Regions from separate parts of the Pseudomonas sp. R1-1 genome, predicted to be linked through region 3. Evidence: predicted binding sites of a transcription regulator. Region 3 holds the regulator's gene; each other region holds the start of a gene.

Region 1 (7,257 bases), 1.6 Mb from region 3:
TTTCGCCACCAGATATAGACGCCGGTGACCGACAAGCCTGCAATCATGACGCCTAACACTGCGATGATGATTTGCCCGGTAACACCGAAAATCCGTCCGCCATGTATCGGAAGTTGCAATCGGTAGAACTGCTCGCCCAACGTTCCCTGTCCCGCTATCTCCTGCCCTAACAATCGACCGTCAGTCCCATGAAAGAACAGCCATGATTTGCCATGCGCGTCAGTGTCATGCTGCCCGAATCCGGCACCGTAAAAGTTGTATTCGAAGCTGTAATACAGTTCTCCAATCGGTGCTGTCAGCCCTAGCCTTTTTCCCTCCTGCAACGCCCTGTCGTATGCCTGTTGATAACTCAACTGCGTTGCGCCCAGTGCATCTGCGGGCATTCGTCCTCGTGCCTCGTAGACGCTCGGTTCGATCGGTGAAAATAACGACACGGCGGGCTTGAACACCTGACTGGGCAGATTCATGGCCACGCTGCTGACTGCGATCGGCAGCAGCAACAACCACAGCCACAATCCCCCGGCGCGGTGCAGATCGAAGTTGAGCCGATAAGCGTGTCGGCCCTTTACTTTCCAGGCAGTCGACCACTTCTTCCAGAATGGCTTTCCACGCGGCAGCGTCAGCCAGAGCGCAACGAAACAATCGATCACCCAGGCAATCGCCACCAGACCCATCAACCACAATCCCCAATTGCCCGGCAGCGTCAGGTTGTAGTGGAACTCGAGAATGAACGGGATGAGATTCTCCCGTTGAAAACAGCATTCGCCCCAATAGCGCTGACCCTTCTGCTCGGCGTTCACAGGATCCAGATAGAACACTTGATTGCGCTCTTCGTACGGCTTGCCGGTCGGCGAGTTATTGCGCGCAACTGCGGCGAGCAACGCCGTATGGCCGACCTCGTCTGGATATTCCATGTACCAGACTTGCAGCTTCGGATGTGCCTTCTGCACAGCGTCAACCAGATCACCGGGAGGCAATCGCTCGCCCACCGCAGATGCTGCATAAAAATGCGGATTCAACCATTCATCCAGCTCATGATTGAACGCCAGAATGCTGCCCGTCAGTCCGGCCAGCAACAAAAAGACCGCCGTCGCCAAACCGATATAGCGGTGCAACAACACGAGAAAAGCACGCATGAGAACCCCCCTGCAAAAACGACGAAGCCAGCGCCTGATAGCTCAGGCGCTGGCTTTTTCATGCACGAAACAAATGGTTAGAACTGGTAGCTGACCGTCGCCGCGACATTGCGCTCTTCGCCCATGTAGCAGAAGTTCAGGCTGGCACAGGAAGCCACATAGGATTCGTTGGTCAGGTTGTTTGCATTCAGGCGTACGTCGACGCCTTTCAAACCGACCTTGCCCAAGTCATAACCAATCGAGGCATCGAACAACGTATAGGAAGGCACCTTCAGGGTGTTCTCCGCATCGGCCCAGCTGTAGCCGACATAACGAACGCCACCACCCAGGCGCAGGCCATCAAGTGCGGCACTGTCGAACTTATAGTCAGCCCACAACGAGGCCATGTGCCGCGGCGCCTGCGTCGGTGAGTTGCCCTTGTTCTCGATAACGTTGGTCGGCGTGCTCAACGTGCTGACCATCGACTTCGAATACTCGATGTCGGTAAAGGTGTAACTGCCGAGGAGTTTGAGGTTGTCGGTCAGCTGCATGTGCGCTTCCAGCTCCAGCCCCTGAGAGCGAACAGCCCCTACCGCTCGGTAGAAGTTTTCCTGCGGCAGCTTGGTCGCGAGGTTCTCCTGATCGATGCGAAACAGCGATGCAGTGAACAGGTTGTCGGTGCCCGGCGGCTGATACTTCAAGCCGATTTCCCATTGCGTGCCGTCGGTCGGTGCCAGCGGGTTGCCGGCGCTGTCGGCGTAGGAGTTCGGGTTAAACGATTCCGAGTAGCTGATATACGGCGCCAGGCCGTTTTCGAACAGATACAGCGCACCGGCGCGACCGGTCAGTTTGGTGCGTCGATCATTGATCTCGGTGCCGGCAGGGCGTCCTGCTTCGGCGATGCGGTTTTCGTCAGATGTCTCTACCCAATCCTGACGCAGGCCCAGTGAGAAACGCCACTGGTCCATTTCGATCAGGTCTTGCAGATAAACCCCGGTCTGCTCCAGGCGCCGCAGATAACTGGTCTCACCGTACATATCGATGGCCGAGTTGCCGTACACCGGGTTGAAGGCATTGATCGGGGCAAGACCGCCGCTGGTCCAGTCGACCACGGTTTTGCGCCGCTGATAGTCTGCGCCCAGCAGCACGGTATGCTTCGTCGCATCGGTAAAAAACTCGGCCTGGAGCATGTTATCAACGATGAACGCATGCAGACGCTCATCACCACCCGTGTAATAGCGGTTCAGCTCGTTACTGGTCGGCGAGGTCCAGCCATAGGCGTAGACCTGATCCATGTTTACTTTGGAATCGAGGTAGCGGAAGTTCTGCCGCGCGGTGAAGACATCGTTGAAGCGATGCTCGAATTGATACCCAAAGGACTGCTGGTCACGCGAATAACCATCGATACCCGGCTCACCTTCAAAGAAGTCTGTCGAGATACGCTGGCCGTTGCGCTGATGGATCGTGCCATCGGCCGGCACGCCACCGTGGTAGCCGCCATCCGGGTCGTGTTGCAGATATGCCTGCAGCGTCAGCGAGGTGTCTTCGCTGAAGTCGATGCTCAACGTCGGCGCCAGGGCGTAGCGCTTTTCCTTGTTGTGGTCGAATTGCGTGTCGGAGCGATCCGTTAAACCGGTCAGACGATAGGCGATGCGCTTGTCGTCATCGACCGGTCCGCTGAAGTCAAAACCCAACCCGCGCTGCCCCTGATTACCCACCGTGGCCTGGACTTGATGGTAGGCCTCGTACAGCGGTTTCTTGCTCGTCAGCGCGACCAGACCGCCGGGTGAGCTGCGGCCATACAGCACCGAAGAAGGGCCCTTGAGAATATCCACTCGCTCCAGAAAGTACGGGTCGACTTGCAGGGTGCTGTAAGTGCCGCTGTCACCCATCGACTTGAGACCGTCGAGATAAATGTTGTCCACCGAGCCATCGTTGAAACCGCGCATCGCCACGTAGTCGTAACGATGAGTCGCGCCATACGGATTGGTCAGCACGCCCGGGGCGTAGCGCATGGCCTGAGAGACGGTCTGCGAGCCTTGGTCGTCCATTTGCTCGCGCGTGACCACGGACACGCTTTGCGAAGTCTCGAGCAATGCGGTACTGGTTTTGGTGGCGATCTGGCTGTGAGTGGCGTTGTAGCCCGCCATGCTGCCCAGCGCGTTGCCGAGGGCGAAGCCTTTGATGTCGGTGGTCGGCAGGGCCAGCGCTTCGCTCTCGGCGAGCGGTCGCAGGATGTAGCGGCTGCCATCCTGGGTGACGGCTTCCAGGCCCGAGCCGCCGAGCAAATGGCTCAGCGCCTGATCGGTGGAATATTCGCCCCGAACCCCCGGTGACTGATGGCCCTGAGTCTGTTGCGGGGTCATCGACAAAGTGATGCCCGCCTGACGGGCAAACTGGTTCAGTGCCTCGTCCAGCGGCCCCGCAGAGATGTCATAGCGCGGGCTGACCGCACCGGCATTGGCGTCGGCCGCGAAAGTCAGAGTCGGCAATACACCCACGCTCAGCGCGGTAGAAAACAGCGCCGCGCGGACGGCGTGCTGCAGCAGACTCGATTCAACAGTGAAATTCAGAGAGTTCTTACAGTGGGCGCGGACAGTCATTGTGGGTTTCCGTAGGAAGTCGCAAACGCTTGGATTGAAGTGCTTACTGACTAAGCCGAAGCTGTTGCGCAAACCCGCCAAAAAACTTCACACCGCGTGTTCCACGTTCACCCACCAGCGTGTCCGGTAGCGCAATTGCACCGGCAGGGTCTGCGGCAGCACCGCCAGCAGTTTGTCCGTGTCCTCCAGGCGGAACACCCCGGACAGGCGCAGGTTGGCGATCTCCGTTGCGCAATTGAGCACACCCTGACGGTAGCGCCCGACCTCATTGATGAAATCGCCGAGGCGCATATTGCGCGTGACGATCAAACCGTCGACCCACGCGCCGACGTCCATATCCGGTACCGGCACCGGGCGAATCTGCAGGTGGTCGATGCGGTAGCTCTGGCCGGCGACGGCTTCGACCGAATTACCGCCGGAAACAATGGCAACGCGGCCGCTGGTCACAGTGAGCCGGCTGCAATCGTTGTCCTCACGCAGAATGAAGCGGGCGCCAATGGGCGCATACATAGCGTGACGGCTTTGCACGCGCAGCGGGCGATCGAACGGCGCGCCTTCATCGGCGCCGCCACAACTGACGATGATCTCGCCGCGAGTGAGTTTGATCAGGCGCTGCTGCGCCGTGTAATGCAGATCCACCGCGCTGGCGGTGTTGAGTTCGATGCGCGTGCCATCGGGTAATTGAAAACCGCGCTGCTCACCGGTCGCGGTGGCGTAATCGGCGCTCCACTGCCGCCAGGCGCCGCTGTCCTTGGCTAGCCACGCGGCGGAACCCATCAGTAATGCGCCTGAGAGCAACTTCAAGGCCTGCCGCCGGCCGAGACCTTGCGCACTGTTTTCCAGCGTGTTGAACGCCACCTGTGCGCCGGGCACCGCACGCAGGTTGCTGCTCAGTTCGGCTTGCAGCGACTGCACACGCTGCCAGGCCAGTTCGTGCTCATGATGTTCGGCCCGCCATTGTTCGCACTGGCGGCTCAGACGCGGATTGCCGTGGTTGTTGCGCAGGCGCAGCAGCCAGTGAATGGCTTGTTTGACCACTTGCGGTGGCGGCTCGGCGCGGCGGCCAAGTGCAGCGTTGTCCAAGGGCATCAGTGCGCGTACCGCAAGACATAACAGTGATACAGCGCTTCGGCAACGTAGCGTTCCACCGAGCGCAACGACAGCCCCATCTGCTCGGCGATCTGCTTGTGGGTAAGACCTTCGCACTGCGCCAGCAGAAAGGCCTGGCGTACCTTCGGTTTCAGTCCTTCAAGCATGCGCGCGATGCTTTCCAGCAGTTCGATGATCAGCGCGCGGGCTTCGCTGCCGGGCGTTTCGGCTTCGGGTAAATGGGCGATGGTTTCCAGGTAGGCGCGTTCGATTTCTTCACGGCGCCAGTGATCGATCACCAAGCCACGAGCGATGGTGCGCAGGAACGCGCGAGGGGCTTTGAGCTCCAGGTGTTCGCTGCGTTGCAGCAGGCGGACGAAGGTGTCCTGTGCCAGATCCGCCGCATCCGCTGCGTTGCCCAGCCGCATGCGCAGCCAGGTGTTGAGCCAGCCGTGGTGACAATGATAAAGCGTCTGTACCGCAAACTCGGGGGAGGACATGAACGCGACAGCCTGGACGTCACAAATGATAATTAGTCGCATTGTCTTCAAGGGTCGCAAAATTTGCAACCGCTGCTCACGCAACGCTCGGAATAATCTTCCGCCAGCCGCTCTGGCCCGCCGTTCGGCGGGAATCCGATCCAAACCTCATCCTTTTCTGACCCAACCCTAAGATTTCTCCGACGTGTGCCGACAGACTGGTGAGACATGCGTGCACCAAAGTAGAGCGGCCGGAAGAACGCTGCCTGCGCTGTACATGGAATGTTGCATCCGGAACGCATCCCCACTTTTGGCATAAGAAGTCCCATGAAATGAATCTAAAGTTCAGCCACAAAATTCTGCTGGCCGCCTCGGGCGTCGTGGTCCTGGCGTTCGCGCTGTTCACGCTCTACAACGACTATCTGCAGCGAAGCACCATTCGCCAGAACCTTCAGTCTTCCGTTCAGCAGGCCGGTGATCTGACCGCCAGCAGCGTGCAGAACTGGATGAGCGGGCGGATTCTGGTGCTGGAAAACCTCGCGCAGAACGTCGCGCATCAGGGCAAGGACGCCGATCTGCCGGGGCTGGTCGATCAACCGGCCTTCACTTCGAATTTCCAGTTCACCTATGTTGGCCAGGCCAACGGAGTGTTTACCCAACGCCCGGACGCGAAGATGCCGGACGGCTACGATCCGCGTCAGCGTCCCTGGTACAAGCAAGCGGTGGTCGCGGATAAAACCATGCTGACCCCACCGTACATGGCCGCGGTTGGCGGGCTGGTAGTGACCATCGCCATGCCGGTGAAGAAGAACGGTGAATTGCTCGGCGTGGTCGGGGGTGACCTGAGCCTGGAAACCCTGGTCAAGATCATCAACTCGGTGGACTTCGGTGGCCTCGGCCATGCGTTCCTGGTCAGCGCTGACGGTCAGGTGATCGTCAGCCCGGACAAGGATCAGGTCATGAAGAACCTGAAAGACATCTACCCGAACACCAGCGTGCGCATCGAGAAGGGCAACCAGAACGTCGTACTCAATGGCGAGGAGCGGATTCTGTCGTTCACCCCGGTCAGCGACCTGCCGAATGCGCAGTGGTACATCGGTCTGTCGATCGATCACGACAAAGCCTACGCGGCGCTCAGCCAATTCCGTACCTCGGCGCTGATCGCGATGTTTGTCGCCGTGGCCGCGATTGCGTTGCTGTTGAGCCTGCTGATCAACGTCTTGATGCGTCCGCTGACCACGATGGGCCGTGCGATGCAGGACATCGCTCAGGGCGAAGGCGATCTGACTCGCCGTCTGTCGGTAGAAGGCAAAGACGAATTCGGCGAACTGGGCAGTGCCTTCAACCAGTTTGTTGAACGGATTCACGCATCGATTTCCGAAGTGTCCTCGGCCACCCGCCATGTGCACGACTTGTCGCAACGGGTCATGGCGTCGTCGAACGCGTCGATCGTCGGCTCTGACGAACAAAGCGCGCGCACCAACAGCGTCGCGGCGGCCATCAATCAATTGGGCGCCGCCACCCAGGAGATCGCCCGCAACGCTGCCGATGCTTCGCAACACGCCAGCGGCGCCAGCGAGCAGGCCGACGACGGACGTCAGGTAGTCGAGCAGACGATTCAGGCGATGACCGAGCTGTCGCAGAAGATCAGTTTGTCGTGCACCCAGATCGAAACCCTCAATGCGAGCACCGACAACATCGGCCACATTCTCGATGTGATCAAAGGCATCTCGCAGCAGACCAACCTGCTGGCGCTCAACGCCGCGATCGAAGCGGCGCGTGCCGGTGAGGCCGGGCGTGGTTTTGCGGTTGTGGCGGACGAGGTGCGCAACCTGGCTCATCGCACCCAGGAATCGGCGGAAGAAATCCACAAGATGATCACCTCGCTGCAGGTCGGCTCGCGTGAGGCGGTGACTACGATGAACGCCAGTCAGGCGTCCAGCGAGCAGAGCGTGGAAGTGGCCAATCAGG
Region 2 (7,257 bases), 2.8 Mb from region 3:
CCAGCGAGGCGATTCAGGGCGAGTTTGTCGTGCCGGACAATCTTGCGTTGCCGTGTACCTTGCATGCTGCTCTGGAACGTCTGAAGCGTAGCCACTTGGCCAGGGAACTGTTCGGACCCGAGTTCATCGAAGGCTACATCGCTTCGAAGACCATGGAGTTGACCAGCTTCTTCGATGAAATCACCCCCTGGGAACGGCGTGTTCTAGCAGCCCAGGCCTGACGTACTGTCGCCACCCCGCTAGCCTTTGGTTAGCCCGGTCTTTACTGCAAGGAGCCGCTCGGAACGCCGATGCGCCAAATCTGGAAATCCTTTCGAGCGCTGTATTTCGCCTCGCTGATGATGTTGATCGGCTCGGGCCTTCTCTCCACCTATCTGGCCTTGCGTCTGGCCGCTGACAATGTCGACGGCCTGTGGGTCGGTGCGCTGATGGCCGCCAACTATTTTGGTCTGGTGCTGGGCGGCAAGATCGGTCACCGGCTGATCGCCCGGGTCGGGCACATTCGCGCTTATTCGGCGTGTGCCGGGATTGTCGGTGCGGCAGTGCTGGGCCATGGTCTGGTCGATTGGCTGCCGGCGTGGCTGGTGCTGCGGACCATCGTCGGCCTCGGCATGATGTGCCAGTACATGGTGATCGAGAGCTGGCTCAACGAGCAGGCCGATGCCAATCAGCGTGGTCTGGTGTTCAGCGGTTACATGATCGCTTCGTATCTGGGCCTGGTGCTCGGTCAGTTGATTCTGGTCATGCACCCGGGCCTCGGCCTCGAGCTGCTGATGCTGGTCGCACTGTGCTTTGCGCTGTGTCTGGTGCCGGTGGCGCTGACCCGACGGATTCACCCGGCCCCTCTGCATCCGGCGCCGATGGAGCCGCGCTTCTTTATCAAGCGGGTGCCGCAGTCGTTGAGCACAGTGCTCGGCGCCGGTTTGATCATCGGTTCGTTTTACGGCCTGGCGCCGTTGTATGCCTCACAGCAAGGGCTGTCGACCGAGCAGGTCGGTCTATTCATGGGTAGCTGCATTTTTGCTGGTTTGCTGGTGCAGTGGCCGCTCGGCTGGTTGTCCGATCGTTACGACCGGGCGTTGCTGATCCGCTGCTTCGCCGGGTTTCTGGCAGTGGCGGCGCTGCCGTTGGCGGTGCTGCCGCAGGTGCCGCTGGAAGTGCTGTTTGTGGTGGGCTTCCTCTGTTCGCTGGTGCAGTTCTGTCTCTATCCGTTGGCCGTGGCGTTTTCCAACGACCATGTCGAGGGCGATCGACGGGTGTCGCTGACGGCCATGCTGCTGGTGACCTACGGGGTGGGCGCGAGCATCGGGCCGCTGCTGGCCGGCGTGCTGATGAAGTTTCTCGGCAGCCAGAGTCTGTATGCGTTCTTCAGCTTTTTTGCGCTGGTACTGGTGTGGCGGATTCGGCCGAAGGCGGTGACCAATCTGCATCAGGTCGATGATGCGCCGCTGCATCACGTGGCCATGCCGGACAGCATGTCGAGTTCGCCACTCGTAGCAGCGCTCGACCCACGCGTCGATGAGCAAGTGGTGCAGGAGCAGATGGTCCAGGATCCGGCGCCGTCCAGTCCAGAACCTGAACCCGAGCCAGCCGAACCGCCGCCAGCCACGGCCGAAGATGATGTGAGCAGCGCAGATGACAAGCCTGCGCCGGATATCAGTGGCGCGCGGCCCTGAAGCGTACATAAACACCGCGCAACAAAAAGGGCAGCCCTGTGAGGGGCTGCCCTTTTTGTTGGTCGCTACGGCTCAGAGATCGTCTTTATCAAACCGCCGCGCTTCACGTTGAAGCTGATAAACGAAACGCTCGACGTTGCGCGCGGCCGGGCCGCTGATGTTGTGAAAGCGCAGGCCGGCGAAGGTGATGTTGAGCTTTTCTTCGAAGTGCAGATAGCGCAGTTCAACAGCGATCGGCTGGTTGCCGAACAGCGGCGGGGCGATCAGGCGGTCGTAGACCTGGCCCAGTTGCAGGCGATCGGTGATGTCGCCTTCGAAGCGAAACTTGCAACCGGTCGCGGAAATATCCAGCAGCTTGCCATGGATCGGCGACTTGAGCTTTTCACCGCCCAGTTCAACGCTGACCAGATCGGTCAGTTTCAGCGCGGCACGGAAGGCGTTGCGGCGCTGGTGGTAAACCACTTCGGTCGGCAGCTCGCCGGTATAAAAGCGATCGCCGTCGGATTCTTCGATGTTCAGCGTGCCGTTGCATTCCCAGGCGATGCGTACGCCGTCATGAAAACCTTCAACCTTGAACGGCTCGCCGGCGAGCAGGAAGCGTTCGCCATCGCGCGGGATCATTTCGTCCAGAGCGATCGAGGCGCTGTCGCGGTCGACTTTGATCAGGTAGCTTTGAAAACGCTGGCTGCGCTCGTGGAAGGTGATGATCAGCGGATCGTGGCTGTCCTGCAGCTGGCGCAGGTTGCTGGAGATTTCCAGTGGCGTGGTGAGCACCTTAGGGGGCTGCGGAGCATCATCCGCGCTGAGGGCGTTGGACACGGTTTATCAATCTCCAGACAAAATATGACGACTAGCCAGCATTTTGCCAGCATGTTCCGCGGGTTGATAGAGCTGGCGCATCAACGGCTCATGCCTGGCTGAGCGGACGCGGTTTGGCGGGCTTGGCAAAGGTGCCGCTGGCGTCGTACAACGCTGGCGGTTCGCCCCCGGTGAGGATTTTCAGCTGATTGGCCGTGGTGGCCTGCTGAATGCGGATCGACTGGCCATTCTTGACGTTGGCTGCCTGGCATTGGGCGATCAGGTCGGTCAGGGCATCGCCCTGGCGCAACAACTGCTCGCCAATGTTCGATTGCGCGGCCAGTTGTTGCAGGCCGTTGCGATCGGTCGGCAGATTGAGGCTGGCGAGGATTTCGCTGCGCTTGCGGCCATGCTGTTCCAGCAGAATGATCAACGCCTGCTTGCGCGCCAGAATTTCTTCCAGCAGGGGCATGTCACGACCGTGCAACGCGAGGGATTCGGTTTGCAGCAACTCCAGCAATTCTTGCGCTGGAGCAAAGTCGTCGTCGATCAGTTGCAATAAAGTAGTGTCGTGCATGGCTGGCCTTGGGGTTTAAGCGTCCAAAAGCCTGGCGCCGGCAAAAGCCTAGCGCTGGGCTTCGAAGTTGAGCAGTTTGCTGGCTACACGGTTGCTGTCGACTTTATAGCTGCCATCGGCAATCGCGGCTTTCAACTCGGCCACACGGGCTTTGTCGACAGCAGGCTGATCGCGCAGCTTGTCAGTGACCTTCTGCAACTGTTGAGCCTCATTGCTGAGGTGTACCGACTCCCCGCTTTTGGCGGCATTGGCCTGTTCGGCCTGGGTATTCAGCGGCGCGGAGGGGCTGTTTTCAGCGCTTTCCTTGGCGTTGCTGGTACGTGTGCTGCCTGTCAGTGACGAGGAACTGTTCAAACGGCTGAAATCGATGACCATGATAAAAACCTCTGGGAATTTGGACGCTTGCCATGTTTTCGGCTATCCCCTGGAAAACTTTAGGCACATTTTTCCAATGCGCCTGGCTGCATCGCGGCATGTCCTGCTGCGACACAGTTTAGGGAAGCGACGAGGTCGGCGCCAGTTTTCTCACAGGGCTTTCACATGGCCACTTCCACTTGTCCCGGCGCGGTGACCTGCGCCTTGATCACCCGTTGTGAATTGAGGTTTTTTACCCGGATCTGTTCTTTCAGGCCGCCGTTGGCCAGGGCTTCGCCCGGCATGCGCACGGCCAATGTCCCGCTGCGTGCGGTGATGACGACCTGATCGCCCTTGCGAATGACTTCCGCCTGCTCCAGATGAACCTGGGTGATGACCTGATCGGCGACCGTTGGTCGGGTTAATTTCTGCCCGATCGCTTCGTCCACCGAAGTCAGAAAGCCCTGATTGATCTGGCTGACATCGCGCTCGCGCAAGGTCACGTCCTGCGGCTCGATAATGCCAGCGCGTTTGAGCGCACGCGTGGTTGTGACAATCTCGCGAAACAGCCGGACTTGAGCGGGTACGAACACCGTCCAGGGCGATGTGCCCTCGCAGCGAACCTTCACCGTAACCCGGCCCAAAGGGCGTGCCGGACTCTCCAGCGTCGCTGTCAATTCCTTGTCGCACATCGGCATGCGCATGCGTGGGTCGAGCTGGTTGACTTCGATTTCATAACGGCCTTCGGTTTGACTGCTCGTCAGATAGTCTTCTACGGTGAACTCAAGAAAGCCCTGAGTGACGCCGATAAGCATGTCAGGCAAGGTAACCGCATCAGCATGGGCAGGACTGCCAAAGAACAAGCAGCAAATGGCGCACGCACCGGCAAGCGCTCTGCGAAGAGGCGCTATCAGGTGTCGGGAAAATGTCGTTTGAATGTTCATACGGGTTAAAAAGCAAGCGCCGTGCCGTTTAGCAATGAATGTGCGTCGCAACAACACTTGGCGTTGATGTAGGAGTCTGGGCATGGCGGGTGTAATGGATTCGGTGAACCAGCGTACGCAACTGGTAGGGCAGAATCGCCTGGAGCTGTTGTTGTTCCGTCTCGACGGTCAACAGCTCTATGGCATCAACGTGTTCAAGGTACGGGAAGTGTTGCAATGCCCGTCGCTGACGTTGATGCCCAAGTCCAGTCCTGTGGTGTGCGGGGTGGCAAATATTCGCGGGGCGACCATTCCGATCCTCGATCTGGCAATGGCGACCGGTTCCGGAGCGTTGAAAGACAAGAACAGTCCGTTCGTGATCATCACGGAGTACAACACCAAGACCCAGGGTTTCCTGGTCCGCTCGGTGGAGCGCATCGTCAACATGAACTGGGAAGAGATCCATCCGCCGCCCAAGGGCACCGGTCGCGATCACTACCTGACGGCTGTGACTCGGGTCGACAATCAGTTAGTCGAAATCATCGATGTCGAGAAAGTGCTGGCGGAAGTCGCACCGACGCCGGAAGCGATTTCGGTGGGCGTGGTCGATGTCGAGACCCAGACCAAGGCGTTATCGCTGCGGGTGCTGACGGTCGATGACTCGTCGGTGGCACGCAAGCAGGTCACCCGTTGTCTGCAGACGATCGGTGTCGAAGTGGTGGCGCTGAACGACGGCAAGCAGGCGCTGGATTACCTGCGCAAGCTGGTCGACGAAGGCAAGAAGCCGGAAGAAGAGTTCCTGATGATGATTTCCGACATCGAGATGCCGGAGATGGACGGGTACACCTTGACGGCGGAAATCCGCGGCGACGCGCGCATGCAAAAGCTCCATATCATCCTGCATACTTCGTTGTCGGGGGTATTCAATCAGGCGATGGTCAAAAAAGTCGGCGCCGATGACTTCCTGGCCAAATTCCGTCCTGATGACCTGGCATCCCGGGTAGTCGACCGGATCAAAGCAGCAGATATCAGCTAGGGACCTACTGTCCCTGGTGTTCAACACGATTTAAGAGGCGGCACCATTGTCTACGGGTAATTTGGATTTCGAACAGTTCCGGGTCTTCCTGGAAAAGGCCTGTGGCATTTTGCTCGGTGAAAACAAGCAATATCTGGTCTCCAGCCGTCTCAACAAACTGATGGAGCAGCAAGGCATCAAGTCGCTGGGTGAGCTGGTGCAACGCATCCAGACCCAGCCGCGCAGCGGTTTGCGCGAGCAGGTGGTCGATGCCATGACGACCAACGAAACCCTGTGGTTTCGCGACACCTATCCGTTTGAGGTGTTGAAGAACAAGGTCCTGCCGGAAGCGATCAAGGCCAGCCCCAACCAGCGCTTGCGCATCTGGTCGGCGGCCTGCTCGTCGGGTCAGGAACCGTACTCGCTGTCGATGTCGATCGACGAGTTCGAGCGCAGCAACCTCGGCCAGTTGAAGATGGGCGTGCAGATCGTTGCCACTGATCTGTCGGGCCTGATGCTCAACAACTGCAAGACCGGCGAGTACGACAGCCTGGCCATCGGCCGCGGTTTGTCGCCGGAGCGTCTGCAACGCTACTTCGACCCGAAAGGGCCGGGGCGCTGGGTGGTCAAGGCGCCGATCAAGAGCCGGGTGGAGTTCCGCTCGTTCAACCTGCTCGACAGCTATGCCGCGCTGGGCAAGTTCGACATCGTGTTCTGCCGCAACGTACTGATCTATTTCTCGGCCGAAGTGAAGAAAGACATCCTGTTGCGCATTCACAGCACGTTGAAGCCGGGCGGGTATCTGTTCCTTGGCGCATCCGAAGCGCTGAACGGTTTGCCGGACCATTACCAGATGGTCCAGTGCAGCCCGGGGATCATTTACAAGGCGAAGTGATTGCCGCGGCAATACAACAAGACGGGAGTCCTCAGGGGGCTCCCGTTTTTTTTGCCTGCGTTTATCTCGAAACCACCACCGCCCCTCTGTAGGAGTGAGCCTGCTCGCGATAGCGGCGTATCAGGCACCGACGATGGTGAATGTCCTGACGCTATCGCGAGCAGGCTCACTCCTACAGGGGATTGGTGGCGTGGGCAAGAGGCAACCAAGCGGCAGAAAAGCGGCATCTGCCGGAAGCCGGTTGCCGCTTTTCTGGCATTGCCGCGTTGCCGCCCGCCCGCAAAGCCACGGAAACCGGGAGTTTGGCAATCTGGCACGACGCTTGCTAAAGCTCAGTTACGAAAAACCGGTCACCTGAAGGTTCCCGACATGAGCATCAGCTTCGACAAAGCGCTCGGCATTCACGAAAAGGCTTTGGGCTTCCGCGCCCAGCGTGCCGAAGTGCTGGCCAACAACATCGCCAACGCCGATACCCCGAACTACAAGGCGCGGGATCTGGACTTCTCGAAAGTACTCGAAGCCCAGAGCCAGAAAAACGCCAACGGCACCATCGCTCTGAACAAGACCAACAGCCGTCACATCGAAGCTGAAGGTCTGGGCAATGGCGACGAGTCGCTGATGTATCGCACGCCGATGCAGCCTTCGATCGACCAGAACACCGTGGACGCTCAACTGGAACAGTCCAACTACGCGGAAAACGCCGTCGGCTTCCAGGCCAGCTTCACCCTGCTCAACAGCAAATTCAAAGGGCTGGTGTCAGCCCTGCGCGGAGAGTAATCCATGTCCCTGTCCAGCGTTTTCAACATTGCCGGAAGCGGCATGAGCGCCCAGACCACGCGTCTGAACACCGTGGCCTCGAACATCGCCAACGCCGAGACCGTCTCGTCGAGCATCGACCAGACCTACCGCGCCCGTCACCCGGTGTTCGCCACCATGTTCCAGGGCGGCCAGAGCGGCGGCAGCGACTCGCTGTTCCAGAACCAGGACGCGGCCGGTCAAGGCGTGCAGGTGCTCGGTGT
Region 3 (7,257 bases):
CTATCGCGAGCAGGCTCACTCCTACAGGGGGCGTGTTTATCCCTTCCTGTTTCATCTCCCCGGCAAAAGTTGGAAGGCTTCTTGCAATAGCCGCCGTGCGCCCACTCGGGGCGTCAAAAGTTTGCTTTAAAGGAACGGGGAAAACCGGTGGATCGCTCTCAGTTATTCAACACTGCTCGCACAAACGTTGCCGACCTCAGTCGAGGCAATCTGGGCGTGCCGTTGTTGCTGCTGGTGATGCTGGCGATGATGATGTTGCCGGTGCCGCCGTTCCTGCTCGACGTGTTCTTTACCTTCAACATCGCGCTGTCGATTGTGGTCCTGCTGGTCTGCGTGTATGCGCTGCGGCCGCTGGATTTTGCGGTGTTCCCGACCATTCTGCTGGTCGCGACGCTGTTGCGACTGGCACTGAACGTAGCCTCGACGCGGGTGGTGATGCTTCACGGTCAGGACGGCCACGCCGCCGCCGGTAAGGTGATCCAGGCCTTCGGTGAGGTGGTGATCGGCGGTAACTACGTGGTCGGTATCGTGGTGTTCGCGATCCTGATGATCATCAACTTCGTCGTGGTGACCAAGGGTGCCGGGCGGATTTCCGAGGTGAGCGCGCGCTTCACCCTCGATGCGATGCCCGGCAAACAAATGGCGATCGACGCCGACCTCAACGCCGGCCTGATCGATCAGGCCCAGGCCAAGGCGCGCCGCCAGGAAGTCGCGCAGGAGGCCGAGTTCTACGGTTCGATGGACGGTGCCAGCAAGTTCGTCCGCGGTGACGCCATCGCCGGCCTGCTGATTCTGTTCATCAACCTCATCGGCGGCATGGCCGTCGGTATCTTCCAGCACAACATGGGTTTTGCTGACGCCGGCAAGGTGTACGCCTTGTTGACCATCGGTGACGGTTTGGTGGCGCAATTGCCATCACTGTTGTTATCGACAGCGGCGGCGATCATGGTGACCCGTGCTTCCGGCTCGGAAGACATGGGCAAACAGATCAATCGGCAGATGTTCGCTTCGCCGAAAGCGCTGGCCGTGGCCGCAGGTTTGATGGCGGTGATGGGCCTGGTGCCGGGCATGCCGCACTTCTCCTTCCTGAGCATGGCCGCGCTGGCCGCGGGCGGCGCCTACCTGTTCTGGAAAAAGCAGAACGTCGCCAAGGTCGTGGCGCTGGAAGAGGTCAAGCGTCAGCAGGAACTGCTGCCGTCGCCGGCCCGCGCCATGGAAACCAAAGAGCTGGGCTGGGACGACGTGACGCCCATCGACATGATCGGCCTGGAAGTCGGCTACCGCCTGATTCCGCTGGTGGACCGCAATCAGGGTGGGCAGTTGCTGGCGCGGATCAAGGGCGTGCGCAAGAAGCTCTCGCAGGATCTGGGCTTTCTGATGCCGACCGTGCACATCCGTGACAACCTCGACCTGGCGCCGAGCGCCTATCGCCTCACGCTGATGGGCGTGATCCTGGCGGAAGCCGAGATCTACCCGGATCGCGAACTGGCGATCAACCCGGGCCAGGTCTACGGCACGCTCAACGGTATCAACGCCAAAGATCCGGCTTTTGGCCTGGAGGCGGTGTGGATCGAAATCAGCCAGCGCGCCCAGGCGCAGTCGCTCGGCTACACCGTGGTCGACGCCAGCACCGTGGTTGCGACGCACTTGAACCAGATTCTGTACAAGCACTCCAGCGAGCTGATCGGCCACGAAGAAGTCCAGCAACTCATGCAGTTGCTGGCCAAGAGCTCGCCGAAACTGGCGGAAGAGCTGGTGCCGGGTGTGGTGTCGCTGTCGCAGTTGCTCAAAGTCCTGCAAGCGTTGCTCGCCGAACACGTGCCGGTGCGCGATATCCGCAGCATCGCCGAAGCCATCGCCAACAACGCCGCCAAGAGTCAAGATACCGCCGCGTTGGTGGCCGCCGTGCGGGTCGGCGTATCCCGTGCAATCGTCCAAAGCATTGTAGGCACTGAGTCCGAGCTGCCTGTGATCACCTTGGAACCAAGGTTGGAACAGATATTGCTCAATAGTCTGCAGAAGGCAGGACAAGGCTCGGAAGAGGGTGTTCTGCTGGAGCCAAGCATGGCCGAGAAGCTGCAACGTTCGCTCATCGAAGCGGCGCAGCGTCAGGAAATGCAAGGTCAGCCGGTGATCCTGTTGGTCGCCGGCCCGATCCGCGCGATGCTCTCGCGCTTTGGCCGCCTCGCCGTCCCCGGACTGCATGTGCTGGCCTACCAGGAAATACCGGACAACAAGCAAGTGACCATCGTTGCGACAGTAGGGCCCAACGGCTGAGGTAGTGGTTTATGCAAGTTAAGCGTTTTTTCGCCGCCGATATGCGTCAGGCCATGAAGCTGGTTCGCGATGAGCTGGGCGCTGATGCCGCCATCATCGGTAACCGCCGCATTGCCGGCGGCGTCGAGTTGACGGCAGCACTGGATTACAAATTGTCGGCGCTGGCGCCACGGGTTCCGAACATGGAACTCGAGGACGAGCTGCGCAAGACCCAGTCGCGCATCGTCACCGCACAGGCCGAATTGAGCCTGCGTGGCGAAGCCGACGGCAACACCAATCAGCAGTTGTTCGCCGGGCTGCCGTTGACGGCCGGCCTGCCGCTGACCGCTGCCGAACCGTTGACCGAGCCGACCTACGCTGCACCGGCGCGTCCGGCCGCAGCGCCTGCGCAGGCTTCGGCGGGCGTCGATCCGCGTGCGCTGGATTCGATGCGTTTTGAGTTGAACAGCCTGCGCGAACTGATGGAAGTGCAGCTCGGCACGCTGGCCTGGAATCAGCTGCAGGGCAGCCGCCCGGCGCAAGCCAATCTGTATCGCCGTTTGCAGCGCATTGGCCTGTCGGGCCCGCTGTCGCGCGATCTGCTGGCGATGATCACCGATATCGAAGAGCCGCGTCAGGCCTGGCGCATGTTGCTCGCGCATCTGGCGCGGATGATTGCCGTACCGGAAGTCGAGCCGCTGGAAGAGGGCGGTGTGATTGCGATGGTCGGCCCGGCGGGCATGGGCAAGACCACCACGCTGGCCAAGCTGGCGGCGCGTTATGTGCTCAAGTACGGCGCGCAGAATGTGGCGCTGGTGAGCATGGACAGCTTCCGCATCGGTGCGCAGGAACAACTCAAGACCCTGGGGCGCATTCTCAATGTGCCGGTGACCCACGTCGATCCGGGCCAGTCGCTGGTACAGGCGCTCGATCCGCTGCTGCGCAAGCGCGTGGTGCTGATCGATACCGCCGGCCTGCAGGCCAGCGATCCGGCGCTGCGCATGCAGCTGGAAAGCCTGGCCGGGCGGGGCATTCGCTCAAAAAATTATCTGGTCCTGGCAACCACCAGCCAGAAACAGGTTCTAACCGCCGCTTATCATAGTTACAAGCGTTGCGGGCTGGCCGGCTGCATTCTGACTAAACTGGATGAAACAGCCAGTCTTGGTGAAGTGTTGAGCCTGGCGATCAGTCATGAATTGCCGGTCGCGTACCTGACCGATGGCCCACGGATTCCGGATGATCTGCATCTGCCGCGCCGTCATCAACTGGTCAGCCGCGCCGTCAGCGTGCAAATGCAGGAAGAACCCAGCGAAGAAGCCATGGCTGACATGTTCGCTGATATCTATCACAGCCCGACCAAGCAGGTTGGCTGAGGTAATCATGAACAGTTTTTGTACCTACATCGATGGTCTGCCACGCATTGTTCCGATCCGGAACGCGCAGCCAGTAATGTGGCCTCCGTCTATGCAAGACAAGGTAAAGAAATAACATGGGCAGCATGCATCCCGTACAGGTGATCGCGGTGACCGGCGGCAAAGGTGGCGTCGGCAAGACTAACGTGTCAGTGAACTTGTCGCTGGCGCTGGCAGAGCTTGGCCGTCGGGTCATGCTGCTGGACGCCGACCTCGGTCTGGCGAACGTCGACGTTCTGCTGGGGCTGACCCCCAAACGCACGCTGGCCGACGTGATCGAAGGCCGCTGTGAACTGCGCGACGTGCTGTTGCAGGGCCCGGGCGGGATTCGCATCGTGCCGGCGGCGTCCGGCACGCAGAGCATGGTCCACCTGAGCCCGGCGCAGCACGCCGGCCTGATTCAGGCGTTCAGCGACATCGGCGACAATCTCGACGTGCTGGTGATCGACACCGCTGCGGGCATTGGGGACTCGGTGGTCAGTTTCGTCCGCGCCGCGCAGGAGGTGTTGCTGGTGGTATGTGACGAGCCGACCTCGATCACCGACGCCTACGCACTGATCAAATTGCTCAACCGCGATTACGGCATGAACCGCTTCCGCGTCCTCGCCAACATGGCGCAGAGCCCGCAGGAAGGGCGCAACCTGTTCGCCAAGTTGACCAAGGTCACGGACCGTTTCCTTGACGTCGCCCTACAATATGTCGGCGCCGTCCCGTATGACGAAAGCGTGCGCAAGGCCGTGCAGAAACAACGCGCCGTCTACGAAGCCTTTCCACGCTCCAAATGCGCCCTGGCTTTCAAGGCCATCGCGCAGAAGGTCGACACCTGGCCGCTACCGGCCAACCCGCGCGGCCATCTGGAGTTTTTCGTCGAGCGTCTCGTGCAGCAAACCGCAGGGCCTGTGATATGACCGCCAGTGGCATGAATCTTTACAAGAAGTCGGCGCGTGACGCGCAGTACGAGTTGATCGAGCGTTACGCGCCACTGGTCAAGCGCATTGCCTATCACTTGCTGGCACGGTTGCCGGCCAGTGTGCAGGTCGAAGACCTGATCCAGGCCGGGATGATCGGCCTGCTCGAAGTGTCGACCAAATACGACGCCAGCAAGGGCGCCAGTTTCGAAACGTACGCGGGCATTCGAATCCGCGGCGCGATGCTCGATGAAGTGCGCAAAGGGGACTGGGCGCCACGCTCGGTCCACCGCAATACCCGGATGGTCAGCGACGCGATTCGCTCGATTGAAGCTAAAACCGGCCGTGACGCTAAAGATCACGAGGTTGCGGCCGAACTCCAATTGAGTCTCGACGATTATTACGGGATTCTGAATGACACTTTGGGCAGCCGCCTGTTCAGTTTCGACGACCTCTTGCAGGACGGCGAACACGAAGGGCTGCACGAGGATGGCGCCAGTGCTCATATGGAGCCGTCACGCGATCTGGAAGATGAACGCTTCCAGGCCGCGCTGGCGGACGCGATTGCCAATTTGCCGGAGCGTGAGCGACTGGTGTTGGCGCTGTACTACGACGAAGAGCTGAACCTCAAGGAAATCGGTGAAGTCCTTGGCGTCAGTGAATCGCGGGTCAGCCAGTTACACAGCCAGTGCGCGGCCCGTTTGCGGGGGCGTTTGGGGGAGTGGCGAGCGCGCTGAAGGCAGTGTGGGGACACTGCGAAACGAGGCTGGTGCGGTGATGAACGGCGCCGGTCTCGATCCGTTGTGCTCCAGACAAACTTTAAGTGCTGCGCCAATTGATTGAAGTGGCGCGTCCAGGTGCTGGGCGCGTTTAAGACTGCTTGGAGGTCGAATTGAACAAAGACATGAAAATCCTCATCGTTGATGACTTCTCAACGATGCGGCGGATCATCAAGAACCTGCTGCGCGATCTTGGGTTCACCAACACCGTCGAGGCCGATGATGGCGTAACCGCCATTCCGGTCCTCAACAGCGGCAGCATCGACTTTCTGGTAACGGACTGGAACATGCCGGGCATGACCGGTATCGACCTGCTGCGCCACGTGCGCGCCGATGAAAAACTCAAGCACCTGCCGGTGCTGATGGTGACCGCTGAAGCCAAGCGCGAGCAGATCATCGAAGCCGCTCAGGCCGGTGTGAACGGCTACGTGGTCAAACCTTTCACGGCTCAGGCGTTGAAAGACAAAATCGAGAAGATTTTCGAACGCATCGGCTGAGAACGCGCGGGGGAGCTATGGAGCATAACGAATCTTCACAGGGCGATTTTGAATCGACCCTGAAAAAACACGCGGTCGAACTGGTCGAAAGCCTTGAAAAGGGCAGGTTCGGCGACGCGGTGCAACTGATCCATGAGCTCAATCAGACCCGTGACCGTGGCCTGTATCAGGAAGTGGGCAAGCTCACGCGTGAACTGCACAGTGCGATCGTCAATTTCCAGATCGATCCGCACATGCCGCAGGCCGAGGAAGTGTCGCAAATCACCGACGCCACCGAACGCCTGGGCTATGTGGTCAAGCTGACGGAAGCCGCGGCCAACCGCACCATGGATCTGGTGGAAAGCGCCACACCGGTGGTCAACAGTCTGGCCGATGAAGCCCAGACGTTGAGCGCCGATTGGGGTCGCTTCATGCGTCGCGAGGTCGGGGCTGAAGAGTTCCGCGAGCTGGCGCGCCGGGTCGACGGTTTTCTGTCACGCAGCAGCACGGACAACCGTGCGGTGTCGAGCAATCTCAACGACATCCTGCTGGCCCAGGATTACCAGGACCTCACCGGTCAGGTGATCAAGCGCGTGACCCAACTGGTCACCGAAGTCGAAAGCAATCTGCTCAAACTCGTCCTCATGGCCAGTCAGGTCGACCGCTTTGCGGGCATCGAACATGACCGTGCTGCGATGCTTGCCGAAAAAGATCCACAAAAACATCTCTCGCAGGGTGAAGGTCCGCAGATTCATGCCGATAAACGAGAAGACGTTGTGTCCGGTCAGGACGATGTGGACGATTTGTTATCCAGCCTTGGATTCTAGAGTTTCGGAATTTCGGGTTTTTTGGGTTTTTAGACCTGTAGGAGCACCCCATTAATGAGCTTCGGCGCCGATGAAGAGATCCTTCAGGATTTCCTGGTTGAGGCCGGCGAGATTCTTGAGCAACTGTCCGAACAACTGGTCGAGCTGGAAAGCCGCCCGGATGACGCAGACCTGCTCAACGCAATTTTTCGCGGTTTCCACACTGTAAAAGGGGGCGCCGGCTTCCTTCAGCTCAATGAGCTGGTGGAGTGCTGTCACATCGCCGAAAACGTGTTCGACATCCTCCGTAAGGGTGAGCGTCGCGTTGATGCAGAACTGATGGACGTCGTGCTCGAAGCACTGGACGCGGTGAACAGCATGTTCAGCGAAGTCCGCGAGCGTGCACCGATCACCGCCGCCACGCCAGAACTGCTGGCCGCGCTGGCGCGTCTGGCCGAGCCGCAAACCGCTGACGAAGCCCCGGCTTCGCCAGTGGCTGAGATGATCGAGGAACTGGTCGTCGAAGGCGACGCATCCGGCGACATCACCGATAACGAATTCGAGCAGTTGCTGGACTCGCTGAACGCCGTCAAGGCCGAAGCCGAAGCCCCGGCCGCTGC
Region 4 (7,257 bases), 1.5 Mb from region 3:
CCGGTGACAGCAGCAGGTGCAGGTCGTAATGCCGCGTCAGCAATTCCTGCTCCAGCCACGCCGGGCAGGCACCGAACAGCGTCTGGCTCCAGAGCATATTGCTCAGCAGGTGGGTGTCGAGAATCAGCAGTTCAGGCCGCTGCGCCCGCGCTTCGTCCTCCCACTGCAACTGGCCGCGAGCGATGTCGGGGATGTCGTCCAGGCAGGTGTCGCGGGGATTGAGTTCGATAAAGCGGCGCACATATTCATCCACGCGCAAGCCGCCAAAGCGCTGCTGCAGGCCCGCCGCCAGCCAGCTCTTGCCACTGGATTCCGGGCCGGTCAGCACCACCACTTTCATGTGCGCAGCGCCGGGTCGGCGCGCCATTCGCGAAAGCCCTGAACCGCGAGCAAGGTAAACAGCCCGTACAACGCGGCGGTGAGGTAAAGGCCCTTGTAGATGAACAACCCGACGAAAATCACATCCAGCACAAACCACAGCGCCCAGCATTGCAGACGCTTTTGCGCCATCCATAACTGCGCGACCAGGCTGAAACCGGTGAGCGCGGCATCCAGCCACAGTTGTGCAGCGTCGGTCCAGTGCGCCATCGCCGCGCCGAGCAGCAGACTGCCGAGCGCGCCGACGCCGAGGCCAAGGGCGATTGCGCGCGCATCCAGCCGCGTCACCGCGCGCCCGTCGTGCATCGTCCCGGCGCGGGTCCATTGCCACCAGCCGTAGAGTTGCAGCGCGGCGTAGATCACTTGCAGCAACATGTCCGAATACAGCTTCACCTCAAAGAAGATCCAGCTGTAGAGCAACACCATGACCAGCCCGATCGGCCAGCACCACGGATTCTGTTTGACCGTCAGCCAGACGGCGATCACACCGAGGGCGGCGGCAAACAGTTCGAGCCCGGACATGGAGGATCCTTGGGGGGAATGAAGAAAGGGGCGGATTTTACACAAAAACATGTAGGAGTGAGCCCGCTCGCGATAGCAGTGTGTCAGCAAAACTCACATTGTCTGAAACACCGCTATCGCGAGCAGGCTCACTCCTACAAAGGAGCGTGACTAGACGCGAAACTGCCGCAGCAACCCGTTGAGCTGTTCACTCAACTGCCCAAGCCGCAAACTCGCCGCACTCGACTGCTCCGCCGCCAACGCCGTGCTGTGCGAAAGCCCCGCCGCCTGCGTCACGTTCTGATTGATGTCTTCAACCACATGCGCCTGCTGCAACGTCGCGCTGGCAATCGAGGCGTTCAAGCCATTGAGATTGCGCAGGGCCTGGCCGATCGCGTTGAGGCTGGCTCCGGCAAGCCCCGCCTGTTCGATGGTCAGTTGTGAGGCCTTGCTGCTGTCGCCGATCACCTTCACGGCGGCCTCGGAATGGTTTTGCAAACGCTCGATCATCGACTGGATTTCTGCGGTGGATTTCTGCGTACGCTGCGCCAGCAAGCGCACTTCGTCCGCGACCACGGCAAACCCGCGACCTTGCTCGCCGGCCCGCGCCGCTTCGATAGCGGCGTTGAGCGCGAGCAGGTTGGTCTGCTCGGCAATCGAGCGGATCACTTCCAGCACGCTGCCAATCTGCGTGCTTTCGGCGGCCAGCGTACGAATCACTTCCACCGCTTGATCGATGGTGCCGGACAGCCTGTCGATCTGTTGCAGGCTGCCGTCGATGTTGATCTGGCCCTGTTGCGCCTGCGCCTCGGCATCACGCATTTCGGCGGCGGCGTGCTCGGCGTTTTTCGCCACATCCTGCACGCCATAGGTCACTTCGTTGATTGCCGTGGCCACCAGTTCCATCTGCTGCGATTGCTGCTGGCTGCGTTGTTGCGCCTGCGACGCGTCGTTGCCCAGCTCGCTTGAGGACTGGCCGAGGGCGCTGGCCGATACCTGCAAGTCGCCGATGACCCGGCGCAACTTGGCGGTGAAGGCGTTGAAATGGTGCGCCAGTTCGGTGACTTCGTCTTTGCCGTGGGTATCGAGGCTGCGGGTCAGGTCGCTTTCGCCGCTGGCGATGTTGGCCATGGCGTTGACGGTTTCCTGCAACGGCCGGACGATGCTGCGCGCGATCAGGATCACCAGCAGCGCCATGATCAGCGCGATGGCCAGGCCGATCACCGAGGCTTTCAGCATCTGCCCCTGGAATTCGGCCTGCACGTCATCGACATACACGCCGGAGCCGATCACCCAGCCCCACGGCTCGAACAGTTTGACGTAGGAGGTTTTCGCCACCGGGTCGGTGGCGCCGGGTTTCGGCCAGCGATAGTTGACCATGCCGGCGCCTTTGGCCTTGGCAATGGCGACCATCTCGTTGAACACCGCAAAACCGTCCGGGTCGCGGATTGCCGAGAGGTTCTGGCCTTCGAGCTTGGGATTGGTCGGGTGCATGACCATCACGGGCGTGAGGTCATTGATCCAGAAGTAATCGCTCTGGTCGTAGCGCAGGCCGCGAATCGCCGTCAGCGCCTGTTGCTGCGCCGCTTCCTTGCTCAAGGTGCCGGCGGTTTGCAGGCCATGGTAATAGGTCAGCAGGCCGCTGGCGGTCTGCACCACATGCTGGGTTTTCTGGGCCTTGGCGTGATAAAGGTCGTCATGGATCTGCTTGAGCATCAGCACGCCCAAGGTCAGCAACATGACCACCGCCACAATCAAGATGAGCCACAAGCGTCGGCTGATCGACACACTGCGCAAGCTGTTCATAACGCTGTCACTCCGGGTTCTTGTTCTTGTAATGATTGACCGCCAGCATCCAGCCACGATAACGCGGGCGGGTACATGCGACCCAAGTCGTATAACGCGGCAGCGCTATTAAGGCTTGTCTGTTAGGATTTCGGCCCCGCGCGTGAAAACCTGAATCCATTTTGAAATTTCACGGAATTTTTACCGTTTCGTGTGGATTCTGTGCGCGCGGAATCGGTACAGCCATAAACAGCTACGCTGATCGCAGTGAACGTAAAAAATACTATCGGGGCATGCCGCTGCGCATCGCTCTTTGGGGGATTGATGGATCTTTGGACGGCCTTGCAGGCACTGATACTAGGAGTTGTAGAAGGGCTGACGGAGTTTTTGCCCATTTCCAGTACGGGGCACCAGATCATCGTTGCCGACTTGCTCGATTTCGGCGGCGAACGGGCCATGGCGTTCAATATCATTATCCAGCTCGGCGCGATTCTCGCGGTGGTCTGGGAGTTTCGCCGCAAGATTCTCGACGTGGTCATCGGTCTGCCGACCCAGCCGAGCGCACGGCGCTTCACCGCCAACCTGCTGATCGCCTTCCTGCCGGCAGTGGTGCTGGGGGTGATTTTTGCCGACCTGATCCACGAATACTTGTTCAACCCGATCACGGTCGCGGCCGCGCTGGTGGTGGGCGGGGTGATCATGTTGTGGGCGGAGAAGCGTCAGCACGAGGTGCACGCCGAAACGGTCGACGAGATCACCTGGAAGGACGCACTGAAAGTCGGTTTCGCCCAATGCCTGGCGATGATCCCCGGCACCTCGCGCTCCGGCTCGACGATCATTGGCGGCCTGTTGTTCGGCCTGTCGCGCAAGACCGCCACGGAGTTTTCGTTTTTTCTGGCGATGCCAACCATGGTCGGCGCGGCGGTCTACTCGGGTTATAAATATCGCGAGCTGTTTGTGCCGGCAGATTTCCCGGTGTTCGCCATCGGTTTCGTCACCGCGTTCATCTTCGCCATGATCGCCGTGCGCGGCCTGCTCAAGTTCATTGCCAGCCACAGCTACGCGGCGTTCGCCTGGTACCGGATCGTGTTTGGCTTGGTGATCCTGGCGACCTGGCAATTCGGCTGGGTCGACTGGGCGGCGGCCAAGCCATGAACGATTCCCGCGCACGCCGCACCGAAGGGCGGCCTTCGGGCGGCGCGATTCAGCATCTGAAATTCAAATTGCTGGTGCTGCTGGTGGTGTGCGCGCTGCCGCTGTTCGGCTCCGTGTCGATGTGGCTGCGCGGGATTTCCCTGGTGCCGCTGGCGGCTTACGGGATTGTCAGCGTGCTGGCGTTCTTCATGTACTGGGCCGACAAGCGCAAGGCCCGCACCGATGCCTGGCGCACCCCGGAAAACATCCTCCACACCGTGGAACTGGCCGGTGGCTGGCCGGGCGCACTGATCGCCCAGCAACTGTTCCGGCACAAGACGCGCAAGGTGTCGTTCCAGATTCTGTTCTGGGTGATCGTCGCGCTGCATCAGGTGTTCTGGATCGACCAGCTGTTCCTCGGCTCGAACCTGCTGAAACTGTTCTGACCCAAACCACAAAACCCTGTAGGAGCCAGCAGGCTGGCTCCTACATTTTTGTGCTCGGCTCACTTAACCTTGGAACACCACGAACCCCTGTGGGAGCCAGCCTGCTGGCGTTAGCGGCGTGTCAGGCGGCGCATTCGAAAATGACACACCGCTATCGCTAGCAGGCTAGCTCCCACAGGAGGATTGGGGCTTAAAGCAGAAGACCGATCTGGGTCTTTTTCGGCAGCTTTCCCACCACCAACTGATGCGAACGCTGCAACAGCCCCTGCAATTCCTCAGCGCCCAGTGGGTAGGGCGGGTGCATGATGATCCACTGCGCCCGCGCCAGATACGGCGCCGGGTGGATGCCCGGGCGGTCGCAGTGGCCGAGGAACAGATCCTTGTCGACCTTGAAGGCCAATGAATCGCCACGCAGTCCCTGCAAGGCAAACATCTTGTTGCCGGCAATCGAAAACACGCGCACGCCGCCCCACTTGTAATCTTCCCGAGCACCCGGCAATGCCAGGCAGAACGCCGCCACTTCGGCTTCGCTCATTTTTCCCTTGCTCATAGCGGTCGCTCCCCACAGGCATTGAACGATTCGACCAGATGATCGATCCACGCACGCACCGCCGGCATCACCCCGCGCCGATGCGGATACACCGCTTGCAGCCAGCCGCCGGGCAATGACCACTCCGGCAGCATCTGCACCAGCGTGCCGTTGCGCAGCTCTTCTTCGCAATACATCATCGGCAACAAGGTGAAACCCTGCCCGGCCAGCACACAAGCCTTGCGCACAATAAAGTCATCGATGCCCAGGCGTGCTTCCATGTTCAGCTCGAAACTCTTGCCCTGGGCGTCGAGCAAGCGCACGTGGACCAGACGATCAGCCTCTAGCGCACCAAGCACCGGCAGGTTCTTCAGGTCCTGCGGATGATTGACCGAGTGGTCCGCGACAAAAGCCGGGCTGGCGACCACGACCATCTGCGCCTGACGCAGACGCCGGGTAACCAGCAATGGATCTTCATCACCATGCTCGCGCACGCGCAGCGCCACATCGAAACCTTCGCCGACCAGATCGACACGACGATTGAGCAGCACCACTTCCAGTTGCACCTGCGGAAATTTGCCGAGGAATTCGCTGATGACCCACGGCAGCATCTCCCGAGCCAGTCCGGTCGGGCAGGATACCCGCAAGCGCCCGCGCGGCTCACTGGACATGCTCGCCACTGCCTCGTCAGCCATTTCGGCTTCCAGCAACATCGCCTGACAATGACGCAAATAGCGCTCGCCGACGGCCGTCAGGTTGAGCTGGCGGGTGGTGCGTTGCAGCAGTCGCGCGCCAAGGCGCTCTTCCAGTTCGGCGATGCGCCGCGACAGCCGTGACTTGGGAATGCCCAGCAAACGCCCTGCCGCAGCGAACCCGCCGGCCTCGACAACTTTGGCGAAATAGTAGAGATCGTTGAGGTCTTGCATTCGAGTCATCCGACTGTTCTATCAATAGGACAAACTATCGCATTGCGGGCGGCTAATCATCCATTGGTTTCTTGCGTAGGATTGTCTCCATTGCGTCGCAACCGGCGATTACTTAAGGAGCATCCACATGAAACTGCTGCATATCGATTCGAGCATCCTGGGCGACAACTCGGCATCCCGTCAGCTGAGCAGCCAGGTCGTCAAAGCCTGGCAGGCCGCTGAGCCGAGCGCCGTGGTGACTTACCGTGATCTGGCGGCTGACGCGATCAGCCACTTTTCCTCGACTACTTTGGTCGCCGCCGGCACCACCGCTGAACTGCGTGACGCCGCGCAACAGCACGAAGCCGAATTGAGCGCCAGCACCCTGGCCGAATTCATCGCTGCCGACGCCGTGGTAATCGCCGCGCCGATGTACAACTTCACCGTACCGACCCAACTCAAGGCGTGGATCGACCGCGTTGCCGTCGCCGGCCAGACCTTCCGTTACACCGAAGCCGGCCCTGAAGGCCTGTGCGGTGGCAAGAAAGTGGTGATCGTTTCCACCTCCGGTGGCATCCATGCCGGTCAGGCCAGCGGCATCGCTCACGAAGAATATCTGAAGCTGGTGTTGGGCTTCCTGGGCATCACCGACATCGAAATCGTCCGCGCTGAAGGTCTGGCTTACGGCGAAGAAGTGCGCAACAACGCCATGGCCGCAGCCCAGGCGAAGATCAGCGAGCAACTGTTCGCTGCTGCGTAAGGCTTGCGTAAAGAACAGCTACGGTTCAGGCAGCACTCAAAAAACTCTGTATTCTGGTTCCGCAAGGGGCGAATACGGAGTTTTTTGTTTCTGGCTGTTACATAATCTGGCCCGGGTTATGCAGTTGATCGCTCAGCGTTCGCGCGCCGATCCACGCAGGCAGCGAATCACAGGATTCAGTCAAAACAGGGTGGGGCATCCATGGTGCGTCTTTGTGCAGTGTTACTGATAGGCCTGCTGGTCAGCCTCGATTCAGTGCAGGCAGCGCCCGGACGACACCCCGTGTGGAGCGTCGGCTACCACGAAATGACCTTTCTCGATCCCCTCGATCTGCAACCGATGCGCGCGATCGCGTTCTATCCCTCCAGCGAGCGCGAACACCAGAGCCTGCTCGAGGGCTATTCGGTCGAGGCGGGTGAAGACACCAAAGTCGCCATTGGCCGTTTTCCGATGCTGATGCTTTCGCACGGCAACACCGGCACGCCGCTGGCCTTGCACGATCTCGCGACGTCGCTGGCGCGCAAGGGCTTTGTGGTGGTCGCGGTGATTCATCCCGGCGACAACTCCAAGGACCACAGCCGCCTCGGTACCCTGAGTAATCTCTACGGGCGGCCGATCCAGATTTCCCAAGCGATCACCGCGACGCTAGGCGACGGCATGCTCGCGCCTTATGTGAATGCCGAGCAGGTCGGCGTGATCGGTTATTCGGCGGGTGGCGAGACCGCGTTGATCCTCTCCGGCGCGCAGCCGGATCTGGATCGCCTGCGGCGCTATTGCCAGGAACGCCCGGACGATCACGACGCCTGCAATACCCAGGGT

Evidence for each region. The regulator FliA, encoded in region 3, starts transcription of late flagellar genes. The targets are predictions, from matches to a motif close to CTAAAGTTTNNNNNNNNNNNGCCGNTAA.
Region 1: the regulator FliA is predicted to act here: its motif matches at 5,476-5,503, upstream of J3P75_RS27025 (methyl-accepting chemotaxis protein).
Region 2: the regulator FliA is predicted to act here: its motif matches at 3,462-3,489, upstream of flgM (flagellar biosynthesis anti-sigma factor FlgM).
Region 4: the regulator FliA is predicted to act here: its motif matches at 2,813-2,840, upstream of J3P75_RS13200 (methyl-accepting chemotaxis protein).

Annotation. Positions count from the first base shown of each region.
Region 1 covers NZ_CP071663.1:6,062,889-6,070,145, reverse strand. Annotated here, with positions in the region: gene J3P75_RS27045 (PepSY-associated TM helix domain-containing protein) at 1-1,136, opposite strand, end outside; gene J3P75_RS27040 (TonB-dependent siderophore receptor) at 1,214-3,718, opposite strand; gene J3P75_RS27035 (FecR domain-containing protein) at 3,806-4,807, opposite strand; gene J3P75_RS27030 (sigma-70 family RNA polymerase sigma factor) at 4,807-5,307, opposite strand; gene J3P75_RS27025 (methyl-accepting chemotaxis protein) at 5,619-7,257, shown strand, end outside.
Region 2 covers NZ_CP071663.1:1,652,584-1,659,840, forward strand. Annotated here, with positions in the region: gene J3P75_RS07570 (glutamine synthetase family protein) at 1-221, shown strand, start outside; gene J3P75_RS07575 (MFS transporter) at 291-1,676, shown strand; gene J3P75_RS07580 (flagellar brake protein) at 1,749-2,495, opposite strand; gene J3P75_RS07585 (flagella synthesis protein FlgN) at 2,584-3,051, opposite strand; gene flgM (flagellar biosynthesis anti-sigma factor FlgM) at 3,100-3,426, opposite strand; gene flgA (flagellar basal body P-ring formation chaperone FlgA) at 3,588-4,349, opposite strand; gene J3P75_RS07600 (chemotaxis protein CheV) at 4,432-5,364, shown strand; gene cheR (protein-glutamate O-methyltransferase CheR) at 5,411-6,238, shown strand; gene flgB (flagellar basal body rod protein FlgB) at 6,608-7,015, shown strand; gene flgC (flagellar basal body rod protein FlgC) at 7,019-7,257, shown strand, end outside.
Region 3 covers NZ_CP071663.1:4,451,799-4,459,055, reverse strand. Annotated here, with positions in the region: gene flhA (flagellar biosynthesis protein FlhA) at 148-2,277, shown strand; gene flhF (flagellar biosynthesis protein FlhF) at 2,289-3,629, shown strand; gene fleN (flagellar synthesis regulator FleN) at 3,746-4,576, shown strand; gene fliA (RNA polymerase sigma factor FliA) at 4,573-5,313, shown strand; gene J3P75_RS19950 (chemotaxis response regulator CheY) at 5,481-5,852, shown strand; gene J3P75_RS19945 (protein phosphatase CheZ) at 5,870-6,658, shown strand; gene J3P75_RS19940 (chemotaxis protein CheA) at 6,713-7,257, shown strand, end outside.
Region 4 covers NZ_CP071663.1:2,910,535-2,917,791, forward strand. Annotated here, with positions in the region: gene J3P75_RS13190 (AAA family ATPase) at 1-340, opposite strand, end outside; gene pnuC (nicotinamide riboside transporter PnuC) at 337-900, opposite strand; gene J3P75_RS13200 (methyl-accepting chemotaxis protein) at 1,051-2,685, opposite strand; gene J3P75_RS13205 (undecaprenyl-diphosphate phosphatase) at 2,989-3,819, shown strand; gene J3P75_RS13210 (DUF1294 domain-containing protein) at 3,816-4,244, shown strand; gene J3P75_RS13215 (MmcQ/YjbR family DNA-binding protein) at 4,435-4,794, opposite strand; gene J3P75_RS13220 (LysR substrate-binding domain-containing protein) at 4,791-5,699, opposite strand; gene J3P75_RS13225 (FMN-dependent NADH-azoreductase) at 5,827-6,438, shown strand; gene J3P75_RS13230 (alpha/beta hydrolase family protein) at 6,640-7,257, shown strand, end outside.